DNA from 4 places in the Virgibacillus tibetensis genome. Region 4 is predicted to be linked to each of the others. Evidence: riboswitches for the same ligand, from Rfam matches in the RefSeq annotation. Region 4 holds a riboswitch; each other region holds the start of a gene.

Region 1 (3,179 bases), 570 kb from region 4:
AAATCAAACTAAAAAAAATATACTTAGAAAAAGTAGCAGTTCGAAAAGTTATTATTTTAATAGGGGTTGTTACATTTGTAAGTGTTATTTTTTGTTTTATAGATGCTGGAACACTAAATATAATGAATTTAAGTCGTTTAGAACTTAAAAACCCCAGCATTTTTCGGCTACTGGCTACTTATGGTTTTTATATGACATCAATTTTGTTTTTCTTAGTATTCTTTACTGTAAAAGCAAGGCAACATTCTAACGTTCTAAAGTGGATATTAATTTTCATTTTGTTGGAAACCCTAATATTTATGCTCTTTAGAACGAGGTCATTGCTAGTTGTTCATTCAGCTTCGGTTTTAGTTGGATATTACTATAGTGGATTATATGGATACAATAAATATAAAAATTACTTGTCACCTAAAATCATTACTTTATTTTTAGGTGTCTTAGTTTTCCTTCTTGCGATAACTTCAAGGTTTTTTCGAGGTTTTTTACAACCTGGCCAAAACATTGAAAGTTTCGACTTTGATTTAAAGTTATTTTTAGAATCATCTATAATGTCTGGAGATATAGGTTATTCGACAAGAGTTTTGGATGTAATTAATTACGTTCCTTTATATAACGACTTTTTAAATGGTCAATCTTACTATAGGTTATTATTTTCTGTTATCCCAAGATCAATATGGAGGGATAAACCTGAAAACACACAACAAATTGTGGCTAGTTGGTTAGAACCTGATATAGAAGGGATGTCCGTACCTCCAGGTATAATAGGAGATGCTTATATTAACTTTGGTTTAGTTGGCTTAGTAATCCTGATTTTGTTTGGATTTTTCTTCGCTATCTTGGACAAAAAACTATCAATTAAGCATTTTATGTTGTGGGCAGTAAGTGCAACTTGGATATTCCATCTTGTAAGAGGTGGTTTCACAAACCCATTAATAATATTTGCTATGTTGTTTATTGTAATAAACTTTATAAACTATAAATTCTTCAATAATAGTACAGTTCGAAACAAAAAGAATTTATTCAAAAAGAAGTTTGTTTAATATTAAACTGCGAGGAAATGGGGAACTTCTCCGTATAGTAATCTACCTTTTTCGGACCAACATAATGGCGTACTAACTCCTCATCGGACAGTTGTTCGTTTGGAGAAAAGGCCTGGAAAGTAGATTCCAGCTGAACAACATCCTGCGCTTTTTTATGTACTACTTGCTGTTGCGTATTACTTTCCTTTGCTACGTTAGATTCTAGTTTCCGCATAAATGACAGAATCTAGCCCCTTCACCTTGTTTTGTTCCACAGTTTGTACAATACAAAAGATCACCCCCATGTTTTGTGTTTGTTGGTACTATTTTACTATCGCATGATTTTTGGAGGGTGGGCCATGGTACAGGCATCGCAGTCCACAATGCTTTCAGACTCACACCATATGCAATCTCGAAATTTTTAAAAATTAGTAATAAATGATATAATAGACCTACCGAATTAAGGGCAAACCAGTACGAAAGTCTGGGACGCAAAACCATAGGCCTAACGTTCATTTGAACTAAGGTAGCTAGGATGCCGGTTGTATAGGGACTTACTCTAGGCTTTTTCGGTTAAACAAGTCTTTTTTTGTTGTTTATACTTTTTGGGGTAGGTGGGTCTCTTATGAGTATTAATGAAAGAAATGCTATGGGGATATTTTCGGTAGTGCAAAGTATTCTTTATTTTCTTGTGGTGATTTATTTTTGGGGTAGTTCTCATGCCTGGTGGCTAACTTTTCTATTTCTTGTAATTATGATATTACCTGCTATTCTAGTAAAACTTCCTAATAATCTTCTTTTGATTTTAGTTATTAGTGTTATTCATTTAAGCGTTATCTTTCTTATCATCGCTCATTCTGGTCATACAGAAAGCCCTTTCTATCCTATGTACTATTTACCAATTATTACTACGTTCGCTACAAGTGTGAAAAGATTTAAAAAGCGTAGTATCATGTTGATATCAATATTAGCTTCTGTATTTACATTTTTGCATGTTGCATTTACAAAGGATCCAGAACTATTAGTTTGGTTGCAAGGTTGTGTTAACTCCGTTAGTTACTTTGTACTAGGGTTTGGGGTTTTATTTTATCAAATGCAACTTAGAAAAACTATCAGTGAATCAAAAACAGATTACCTAACTGGTTTGTACAATAAACAATCCGGAGAAAAACTTCTGCTAGAGGAAATAAAGAAAGCAAAGGCTATTGATTATTCAGTAACAGTTGCATTTTGTGATCTAGATAATTTTAAAAGTATAAACGATACATATGGTCACTTATTAGGTGATAGTATGTTAAAGCAAGCTGCATCTATTATAAGAGAGAGCGTACCAGGTGATGCTTCGGTTGTTCGATGGGGTGGAGAAGAATTCCTCTTAGTATTAAGAAAAGTAGAAAAGCAAGAGGGGATCAAGGTTATGGAAAGAATTCGCAAAAATATAGAATCGCATCAGTTTTCATATCATGGTAAAACGATCGCTTTAACGATAAGTGGGGGGATTGTGGAGGTGGAGGATTACGATCATAACATCCTCAATGTACTAGATGAAGCTGACAAACGTCTGTATATTGCAAAAAACACAGGGAAAAATAGAATTATATCCTAAGCTTATACTATGTACTTCGTCGAGTCCCAGTGGAGTGTCAAGTCCCCACCGCTTTAAAGCTTTATAGTGCAGACGTGAGTGAGGCGGATTTTTTTAATAGACTTATAGTAACTGTTGGATAATTTGCGTTCTATGTGAAAACCAAAGTGGTATTAGTCCCCATAATTTTACAATTTTTTCTTTGAAGGGGAATATCCATTTTACTTTGCGTTAGTAATAAATGCATCCCCATTAATTTACCCATTTAATAACTCATTTTGGTAGAAAACCTTAGGGATCACAATGAATTTAAAGTATTAGATAGGGGTAAGCTCTCACCTATGAATAATGCTAGATTTTTTGATTCTAAAAATGTATTGCGCATTCCTGTTGATGATGTTAAGTATATTAATTATGGAATATGTATGAGTTTATTAATAGAAAAAGGTTATTTATAGTTATCGGGAAATAACTATGTAAGCTATTAGAATTGTTAGTATGGTTTTAAAAGTTTTTTTATTGTAAAATATATAATTAAAATCATTATAGATAAGATGTTAAGCCATGGGAGGCAC
Region 2 (3,179 bases), on a different contig from region 4:
AATTGACCTGTTCTCAATCGTTCCATCCTTTATTACACCTGGCGGTAATACTACCTCACCATGTGTTACCACCCCATCTACCGAAGTATTCTTATGGTAGGTATAACGTAAAACTTTATTTGTAATTACAATGTTTACTCGTCCTTTATTAATAAGACCCATGCTGTCACCTGCTTATATTAGTAAATTAAAATACCAGATTAATAGAAAATCCCCGTAGAAATATGTAAGTAATGTTGCAACGACAATATATGGACCGAATGGAACAGGCTGCTTACGATCAATTACTTTAAATAGAAGTAATACTATACCAATTAGTGCTCCTATCATACAGGATAAGAAAAAAGCTAATAACAGCTTTTCCATTCCTAAAACAATACCCAGAATACCAAATAACTTCATATCACCTGCTCCCATTCCACCACGACTTACAAGAATGATTACCGCAATAATCAAGAGTCCTGTCAACGCTGCTGTTATTGATGACCACCAGGGATCTAATGGATTAATTACTCTTGCGGCTACTAATAATGGCAGGAAAAATAAAAGCACCTTATTTGGAATAAGCATATACATAATGTCTGAAACTAAAATAACCATGAGCATGGAAACAAGTAATAATGCTGTGAGTAATTCAAGATTCCAGCCTACTACAGAATAGCTTAAAGCAAACAGAAATCCTGTAAATAATTCAATCGCCGGATATATGTACGAAATATTCCCCTTACAATGGCGACATTTTGCTCCCTGGATGAGAAAAGACAGAAGGGGTATATTCTCATACCAAGTTAGTTGGTGCTTGCATTGTGGACAAATGGAACGATCATTAGCGAAGGCTATGTTTTTAGGCAGGCGCAACCCGACCACGTTGAAGAATGAACCGAAGATTAGGCCTAATAAGAAGAAAAGTATTATAAGTGAGATGTTCATTATTGTGGCTCCTTGTCTAGATCTATGAAACTATGTTATTGAAGAAAACGCCCTGCACATTATGTTGCAAGGGCGTTTAAATTTATTATTAAAACTTAATTTCCAGGTGTACGTCGATCTTCATATACAAATGATCCACCATTGTTTTCCACATAAACTATTTCTGTACCCGCAAATCCATCAGGGATAGAATCTAAAAATCCTTTCTCTTCTAATTCATTTAAAGTATATGTATCCTCTTGATTACCAGACACATAAGCCAATCTTGCTGCATTCTCAAACAAATCCATATTTGCTTCGTGAGCTTTACCTTCTGAATTACTAATTACTTTACCAATACTAGGTATAGCAATAGCCAAAATTATCCCCAAAATAGCAATTACTGCCAACAACTCAACCAACGTAAATCCTTTTTCCTTCTTCAAGATCATTTTCATGCGTTTTAACATAATTTCCCCGCCTCTCATAAACTATGTTTATTCTAAGTTAGTCGGTTGCACTACTTACTCCTGACCACCCAAGTGCCCACTTAAAGATAGTCATTCATCATATCCTACTTTATTCCTATTTAAATTATAACGTATTGCCAGACAAATATCTACAAAAATTCTACATATTTTCAAATAAAGAAAACATTGGAATAACTACCGCAGCAATGATGCTGCCAACGATCACCGTTAGAATAATAATCATAATTGGTTCTATTAATGTCTTAATTCTATTAGAGAGCTGCTCTACCTCTTCTTCATAGAATTCAGCAGCCTTCAACAGCATATGGTCTAAAGTCCCGGTTTTTTCACCGATTTGCATCATCTGTATTACCAACGCAGGAAAGGCCCAATGCCCCTTCATTGGTATTGTAATAGATTCCCCTTCCTCCAGCGACTTCCTGGATTGCAGTAAAACTTCTTGAATGACACGGTTTCCAACAACCTTTTCCGTAATCGCAACAGACTGTAAGATAGGTACAGAACTGTTTACTAATGTACTTAATGTTTGTGTCATACGAACTAGTGCCCCTTTATGAATAAGAACACCAAGAAATGGGAACTTCATTTTTATGCTATCTATTCTATAAACAAATGCTTCTTTCTGTAATAAGTACTTATAAATCATATAACCAAACAGTCCAACTATAAATAGAAGCCACCAGAAAGTACCAACCCAATTACTTAAATTCATAATAATTTGTGTATATGTCGGTATTTCCTCACCAAATGAGTTAAACATACCCACAAATTGTGGCACGATAAACACTAATAAAAACATACTGAGTAGTAAGGTTATAACTCCGACTACACTTGGATAAAGTAATGCGGAAACTACCTTTTGTTTATTTCGGTATTCCTTTTCGTAGTAATCAGCCATCTGATTCAGAATATCATCCAGCTTACCACTGGCCTCACCTGCGTTAATCATATTAACCAGCAGCGAAGGGAAAACCTTTGGATGACGCTCGGTAGCCTTTGATAGGGCTTGTCCCTGATCCAGCTGTTTATCAATATCTGTAAGGGCATTACGCAATGCATAGTTGTCGGTTTGCTGCGTCATTGTTTTTGTAGCATCAGAGATTGCTATCCCTGCATGAATCAATGTTGCATATTGCCTTAGAAATAGAACGAAGTCTTTATTTTTAACTTTTTTATTAAGGATAATATCTTTATTCCAGGGCTTTGTTTCATCAATATCAAAAATAATCAGCCCTTTTTTTTCAAGTTGCAACAATGCTGCCTTTTTTGAGTCTGCCTCTATTTTCCCTTTAATTTTTTGACCGGAAATTCGTTTCCCGCTGTATTGGTAATCCACTGGTTACGAACTCCCTTCCTGCATGAAAGGTGCAGCAGTTTCAAACTTGATTACATCTTCTTGAATCAATCGTTTTAGGTCCATTTCCATTGAATGCATTCCTTGATCCTTTGATGTTTGCAGCACGTTTTGGATTTGATGCAGCTTTTCATTACGAATTAGATTTTTAACGGCTGATGTATTAACAAGAACCTCTGTTGCTACGCGTCTTTCAAAATTGTCGTTCGTAATAAGCAGTCGTTGAGAGATAACTGCTTTTAAAATAGTAGATAACTGAATACGTATTTGTGCTTGCTGTTCTGCAGGAAATACATCAATAATCCGCTCGATCGTGGAAACTGCATCTGACGTATGAAGTGTTGCTAACACTAAATGGCCCGTCTCCGCAGCTGTGACTGCTGTTGCTATTGTTGCTAAATCACGCATTTCCCCAACTAAGATAA
Region 3 (3,179 bases), on a different contig from region 4:
CACTAGATAGCAACTCTCCGGTTGTATCTATCCTCTCACCTCAGGAGGGAGAGCGATTTAATACAACATTCGTAACCGTACAAGCTGAGGTAGAAGAAGAAAATCTTGAGGTTGTTACAATCAATGATACAGAAGCTACCCTTGTTAACGGAATCTATGAAGCTACTATCACACTGGAACAAGGAGAAAATAGTGTAGTGGTTACTGCCAGAGACCTAGCTGGGAACGAAACCATTCAAACGACTACAGTCGATGTAGATTCAGTTGCTCCTGTCATCACGATAGAGTCACCAGTAGATGGCGAAACAACTTTTAAGAAATCGGTAAAAGTTGAAGGACAAGTATCAGACGATAACTTAGACTTTGTACGTGTGAATGGAAAAGGAACCAAAGTAAAAAATGGTTCATTCAGTACCAATGTTAGTCTAGAAGATGGGGAAAACATCATCATGATCTGGTCGAAGGATACATTTGGGAATGAGACTTGGGAACAGGTGAAGGTAGTTTATTCCAGTGGAAATAGGAAATAAAATCCAATATAATTGGTAAGAAGATTTAAGCCCACAAACCTCGTTTAGTTTGTGGGCTTTCCTTAACATTTCAGTGGAAGGGGTTTTATCGATTAATCTCCCCAATACTTCACCTATTCAATATGGGTTCGCGACAGTTTAATAACCTCTTCAATAAATTCCTCTTGGGAAGCTTCAAAACCTGTATTAATCCAATTGGATAAAAAACCGTTGCCTCTTAAATTCACGGTGAATTAAGCATAAGTAAATGAGGCTCTTAGATCCAGGACACAACAATCATAAACGCATTAATATTTTTCGACAAAATCCGGGAAGTGACAGGCACCTCCCCGAACACCCTGTCTTTAAAATTCCTGTTCCATCTCGTGAATTCTGCGATGAAGCTCTTCATTCACCGGTGTATGGACTCCATGTTTTTTTCCTAATTCCACCACGGTGCCTGCAAATAATCCCAATTCGCTTTTGCGTTTTGCTTCCAGATCCTGACGCATGGAGGGCTTGCCATGTGGGCTCAGCTTACCTACAACCTCCAGCCAGTACTGCAAATCCACTTCAGTTAAATTGATTCCTTCATAGCTGGAAAGGGCTATAACCTCCCGCATAGCAGAAATCATCATATCTCGTGCTTTACCATCCTTTTGAATCTCGCCATAATCGCCCTCAATTAATGCTACTGTCTGATTCACCCCTACATTCAGCATGAATTTTCCCCATTGTCTTTTATTCATATTGGCGTCAAGCTCGAAAGGCATCTCTACCTCCTGGAAAAAGTCTGCAAGCCGTTTTACTTTTGGCGTATCAATACCTTCTTTTTCACCAAAACAGAGGATGCCAAAATTATCATAGCTTTGCTGGTTTCCTTCCTTCACTGCATCCATCCCCTGAGCAACGCAATACAAAATCTTGTCGAATCCATAATATGTACCGATTTCACGTTCACTTGAAATACCATTTAATGTGGACAAGAAGATTGTGTTGTCACCAACATGCTTTTCAACTGATTTAATAGCATCATGCAAGCCGCTGAATTTCACAGCGAAAATAATTAAATCAGCGGATTCTACAGTTTCTTCAGGTGTCACATACTGAAAATCACAAAGCTCACCGTTGCAATAAATCCCATTCTTCTGGTACTTTTCAATACGATCCTTGTCTGCAATTATTCGTAAATTCATTTTCGGTATCTTTTTCGATAAATGATGTCCGTATAGAATTCCCAGTGCGCCAAGCCCAACGATCGAAACATTCTTAATTTTCATGCTATGCTTCCTCCTATTACCTACTAATGTATTTAAATAAAAGGGCGGTTACACTACTAGCTCTACATGCCCCAAGTGTCCAAATAAAGGCCATGCCTCATAGCCCCTAATAGAGGTCCAGTTGTACTACAAGCTCGTAAATAAAGGTTAAACTTCATAGCCTACCTAGTCTTACACAGTAATTTATAATTTTAATAATTTTTATATAGTTCATTTAGTTCATTATAATAGACAACTAATGGATATGAAAGTAAATGTTTCGGCAAACTACTACAGAAAGCCATAATGAGAAGTGATAAATGATAGGGGGGATTTAGTGCGTCCTCCTGTCCTCCTACCTTATATTCTCGGAGGAGAACAGAAGAGAGTAATATAGCATGCTGGTATTAGGAAAAATAGCATTGCAAGGAGAATTATGTTAGCATAAACAGCAGGATAGAAAGAGGAAGTGAGCTTAAATGATAAACATAACCATTCCAACACCGACAGTCACCATAACTAAACAAGATAATCCGGAACTGAGTAATATTTATGGATTTACTGATTTTCACCTGATCACAAGAGATAAGGGCGGTATTTTCATGTTTTATAACGACAATCAAGAGTTGTTGTTTGTTGGTAAAGCCAGGAAATTAAGGCCAAGAATTAAAAAACATTTTAATGATAATGTTTCGCCGATTAAAATGCATCGAGATGAAGTGAGCAAAATTGAAGTGTGCATTGTTGATGATCCAGCTCATAGAGAGATCTATGAAACGTATATTATCAATGAACGCAAGGCAAAATACAATGTAGACAAAGTGTTTTATAAATAAATGACGATTAACAAAGAGTAATACGTACAGTCAAATTAGACTATGCCTATTGCTTTTTTTATTTCTATAACTTTTGGGCGAAGTAAATTTGTGGTATGTGGCTAGCTTCATAATTTCCAGCGTTATGGGAAAAGTAAGCTCATAACAGGCAGGAGGTGGAAAATGTGACTGTAGGCACACAAGTTCAGCAAGCCCTAGCCAATGCCAGGAGTGCTCAAGCCAATTTCGAGACATTTTCTTTAAAAACACAAGACGAATTTGCGAAAGAAATGTATGGTCATGCTGCTGAGGAGCTGCAGCCAATTATTGATGGGTTAGAAAAGCGCTTGGCAGAGATTGAACAGGAAGAACCTCAATTCCTGACCTAACACCGTGAATAAGTACGATAGCATACAGGGTTACTCAAGTGGGTAACCCGTTTTAAATGTTGTAAATAAGATGTAACCGGTGCATAATCTGCCCAATAGCAATCCTGGATTCCATTTCGTCTTCTTCTCTTAAACTTTCCTTCAGACTGATCACTTCTGCCTCGAGTCCTTTATAGTCGTCCAGTTCTCCTAACAGCCTTATTTTCC
Region 4 (3,179 bases):
TATTTATTCTGTCCCGCAGCTCCTGAAGGTGGAGTAATTCCCGTGCTTCATTCTCTTCTTTTTCTTTTTCTACTTCCGTTTCTTCATCTTTTTCTTCCTCTTCTTCTGTATCCTGATTGGTACTTTCCGGAATTTCAATAGGATCGCTGCTTTCATCTAATATACTTGATCCTGAACCAAATTCACTTTGAAAAATAAGGGATAGCTCCTTATACTTCTGTGCGTCCAAATCACTCATTGCGAATAACACAATAAACAAAGCCAGTAACAGAGTTAGTAAGTCTGCATAAGGAATCAACCAGGACTCATCAATGTGACTATCATCCTGCTTTCTTTTACGACGCATCCCGATCCTCCTTCATCTCGTTTAACTCTTTTGTCGTCAGGTAAGAGCCTAATTTATCCCGAACGACCATCGCAGAGTCACCAGTTGTAATGGACAGAACCCCTTCAATCATAATTTCTTTAATTTGTATTTCTTTCTTTGATTTCTGCCTCAACTTGTTAGCGAACGGATGCCATAACATATACCCAGAGAAGATACCTAATAACGTAGCAATAAACGCAGCCGATATCGCAGACCCTAAGATTGCCATGTCCTCCATATTTCCGAGTGCGGCGATCAGCCCAATAACAGCTCCCAGAACACCCAGTGTTGGTGCATAGGTTCCTGCTTGGGTAAATACGGCTGCACCTTCCTGATGACGTCTATCCATTGCGTCCACTTTTTCCAGCATGACCTCTCGTATGAACTCAGGTGTTTGCCCATCAATCGTCAGCTGTAATCCTGATTCTAAGAACGGGTCCTCAATCTCATTCATCTGTTTTTCCAATGAAAGAATCCCCTCTTTACGTGTCTGCTCTGCCAGCTGTGTAAAAAGATCAATCAAATCCTTAATTGCTGTATACTTTTTTTCTGTAAAAATAATTTTGAATAGCGCTGGTATTTTCTTAATTGTACTAATAGGAAATGCGATTAAAACGGAAGCAATCGTTCCCAGGAAAATAATTAATATCGCACCGGGATTAACTATTGCGACCATTTCCACACCCTTCAAAGTCATTCCGACCCCTATAGCAACCAAGCCTAATATAATACCAATATACGATGTCTTGTCCATCTTGCAACCCCCATAATTAAATGATTAATCCTACTAAAAAAGACTATTTCAACTTAGAAACAGCCAAAAAGATTCTTATATAAAAATCTACAGTGGTAACCAAGGCGATCCTAGTCAGACGACCGTAGACCCTTCGTTTTGCGTCCCACCCTTTCAGATGGTTTGCCTTTTTCTATTTGGATTAAGTTAAAAAGAAATAGATATAAACTACTACTCTATTTATCGGTTATTTTTTAGATTTATGAAGGACTAATTCAAAAAAATTTAATCGAAACTTTGGCTAAAATGTGTAAATTTTATTCCAATACTTAATTTTGTATTATTTATTCTATGTTTTTAAAAATACAGTCAAAGAGGAGCGTAATTTATAACACAGAAACTGAAGTCCATTCACTGTTACAATCCTATGTACTCTTTCTGTAACCGGTAATAAACGATAATTTAACAATAGGATTAATAATACGGAAAGATTCAAATTTAACAATACAGCAACTAAAAATAAACGGTCACCACAACGTGATCGTTTTTGGTTAACTAAAAATAGGATAAATGAACTATTCGACACTTCACTTTTTTACAACTCTGACGATAATATAAATAGAGTGATAGTTTGTAATTTTAAGTAAATGATTTAAGTCAACTATATAAGGAAAGAAGGGTATTAATGAAAAGTAAAATGTCTACTTCCACCAACAAATCACAAGCTCCACGGCGGTCAAGCAAACTGCAAAATCAAATTCTCATTCCTTTTCTGACATTGATCATCATTGCGGGTGCCATTATTGCTATTACCAATTACACCATCAGTAAGAGCACACTTATCAATGAAAAGGCAAATAGCATCGAGATGCAGATGGAGAGTTTAAATAATACATTCGATACTTTTTTTACGAATAAAGCAAATGTACTAAATCGTTTCTCACAAAGTGACATTATTTTAGATTTTGATAGAGATGAAGACTATAACGAACTGATGGACTACTTCGGTGCTACAGTCAATGCAGATGAGGACATTATCAATGTTTATACAGTTGACAGTACAGACGGGCATACAACCATCTACCCTGATGCAGATTTAGGCGATTTTGACGGGACTACCAGGGGTTGGTACACAGAAGCGATAGAAGCTGACGGCGGAGTAGTCTGGACAGAACCATATGTAGATATTGCAACAGGAAACATGGTAATTACAGCAACACAGGCTATTTACTCTGCGAATGGCACGCTAATTGGAGCGAATGGTGCCGATATTCTCGTTGATACATTATTGGACATTACGAATAAAATGAGTTCGAGTGAAACAGGCTATACGATGATTATCAGTCCAGACGGGAATTATGTTTCCCATCCTGATGAAGAGCTGCTCGGTGAAAGTGCAGTAGAGGAAGTTTTTTATGAAAAGGTTCAGTCAAGTGGAGAAAACGGTGTAATTGAATACACAGAGTCTGACGAGAAGAAAATACTTGGCTACGCTACAAATGGGATTACCGGTTGGGTACTGGCTGAGACTGTATATGAAAGCGAGTTTCAAAGTATTGCTACACAAACCCTCTTGCCCATCTTAGTAACACTTGGAATAATTATCGTTCTGGCTGTTATTATTGCGTTTTTTATCACAAGAAGAATTACTAAGCCAATTAAAGTACTGCAGGACACGATGCAGGAAGTTGAGAACGGCAATCTATTAGCGATGGCCAATATCAACTCGACAAACGAGATTGGACAGCTGTCCAGCAGCTTTGACAAAATGCTCCAGCAAATCCAGCAGATGATGGTAAAAATAAAAGGCGTTTCGTTCCATGTTTCAGAAGCATCCCAGACACTAGTTGCCAGTGCAGAAGAGAATACTGCATCATCCAATGAAGTAGCAACTACCATGGAGCAAATAGCTAGTGGTGCAGGCGATCAATCCGAATTGATGGAGAAAAATGCTGTAGCAGTCGAACATTTATCAACCTATATTAGGCAGGTAGAAGACTATAATACGAGAATTTTTGAAGAATCAAAGGTAATGAATGAGTTTTCGGAAAAAGGGACAGAGACAGTAATAGGTCTTCG

Evidence for each region. A riboswitch is a leader RNA that binds a small molecule or an ion and turns the genes downstream of it on or off. The one in region 4 is predicted to bind cyclic di-GMP.
Region 1: linked by a shared signal. The riboswitch ahead of QGM71_RS07755 (GGDEF domain-containing protein) and the one ahead of motA (flagellar motor stator protein MotA) in region 4 are both predicted to bind cyclic di-GMP.
Region 2: linked by a shared signal. The riboswitch ahead of QGM71_RS00325 (prepilin-type N-terminal cleavage/methylation domain-containing protein) and the one ahead of motA (flagellar motor stator protein MotA) in region 4 are both predicted to bind cyclic di-GMP.
Region 3: linked by a shared signal. The riboswitch ahead of QGM71_RS10280 (ketopantoate reductase family protein) and the one ahead of motA (flagellar motor stator protein MotA) in region 4 are both predicted to bind cyclic di-GMP.

The regions. Positions count from the first base shown of each region.
Region 1 is NZ_JARZFX010000002.1:633,871-637,049, reverse strand. Features, by position in the region: gene QGM71_RS07765 (O-antigen polymerase) at 1-1,040, shown strand, start outside; gene QGM71_RS07760 (hypothetical protein) at 1,021-1,254, opposite strand; cyclic di-GMP riboswitch class I at 1,475-1,562, shown strand; gene QGM71_RS07755 (GGDEF domain-containing protein) at 1,645-2,625, shown strand.
Region 2 is NZ_JARZFX010000001.1:62,674-65,852, reverse strand. Features, by position in the region: gene pilM (type IV pilus biogenesis protein PilM) at 1-162, opposite strand, end outside; gene QGM71_RS00330 (prepilin peptidase) at 175-930, opposite strand; gene QGM71_RS00325 (prepilin-type N-terminal cleavage/methylation domain-containing protein) at 1,026-1,379, opposite strand; cyclic di-GMP riboswitch class II at 1,410-1,493, opposite strand; gene QGM71_RS00320 (type II secretion system F family protein) at 1,540-2,736, opposite strand; gene QGM71_RS00315 (type IV pilus twitching motility protein PilT) at 2,740-3,179, opposite strand, start outside.
Region 3 is NZ_JARZFX010000004.1:63,530-66,708, forward strand. Features, by position in the region: gene QGM71_RS10275 (S8 family serine peptidase) at 1-530, shown strand, start outside; gene QGM71_RS10280 (ketopantoate reductase family protein) at 875-1,789, opposite strand; cyclic di-GMP riboswitch class II at 1,823-1,903, opposite strand; gene QGM71_RS10285 (nucleotide excision repair endonuclease) at 2,248-2,604, shown strand; gene QGM71_RS10290 (DUF1657 domain-containing protein) at 2,769-2,972, shown strand; gene QGM71_RS10295 (DUF4363 family protein) at 3,025-3,179, opposite strand, start outside.
Region 4 is NZ_JARZFX010000002.1:62,822-66,000, forward strand. Features, by position in the region: gene motB (flagellar motor protein MotB) at 1-346, opposite strand, end outside; gene motA (flagellar motor stator protein MotA) at 336-1,121, opposite strand; cyclic di-GMP riboswitch class I at 1,213-1,298, opposite strand; gene QGM71_RS05235 (methyl-accepting chemotaxis protein) at 1,786-3,179, shown strand, end outside.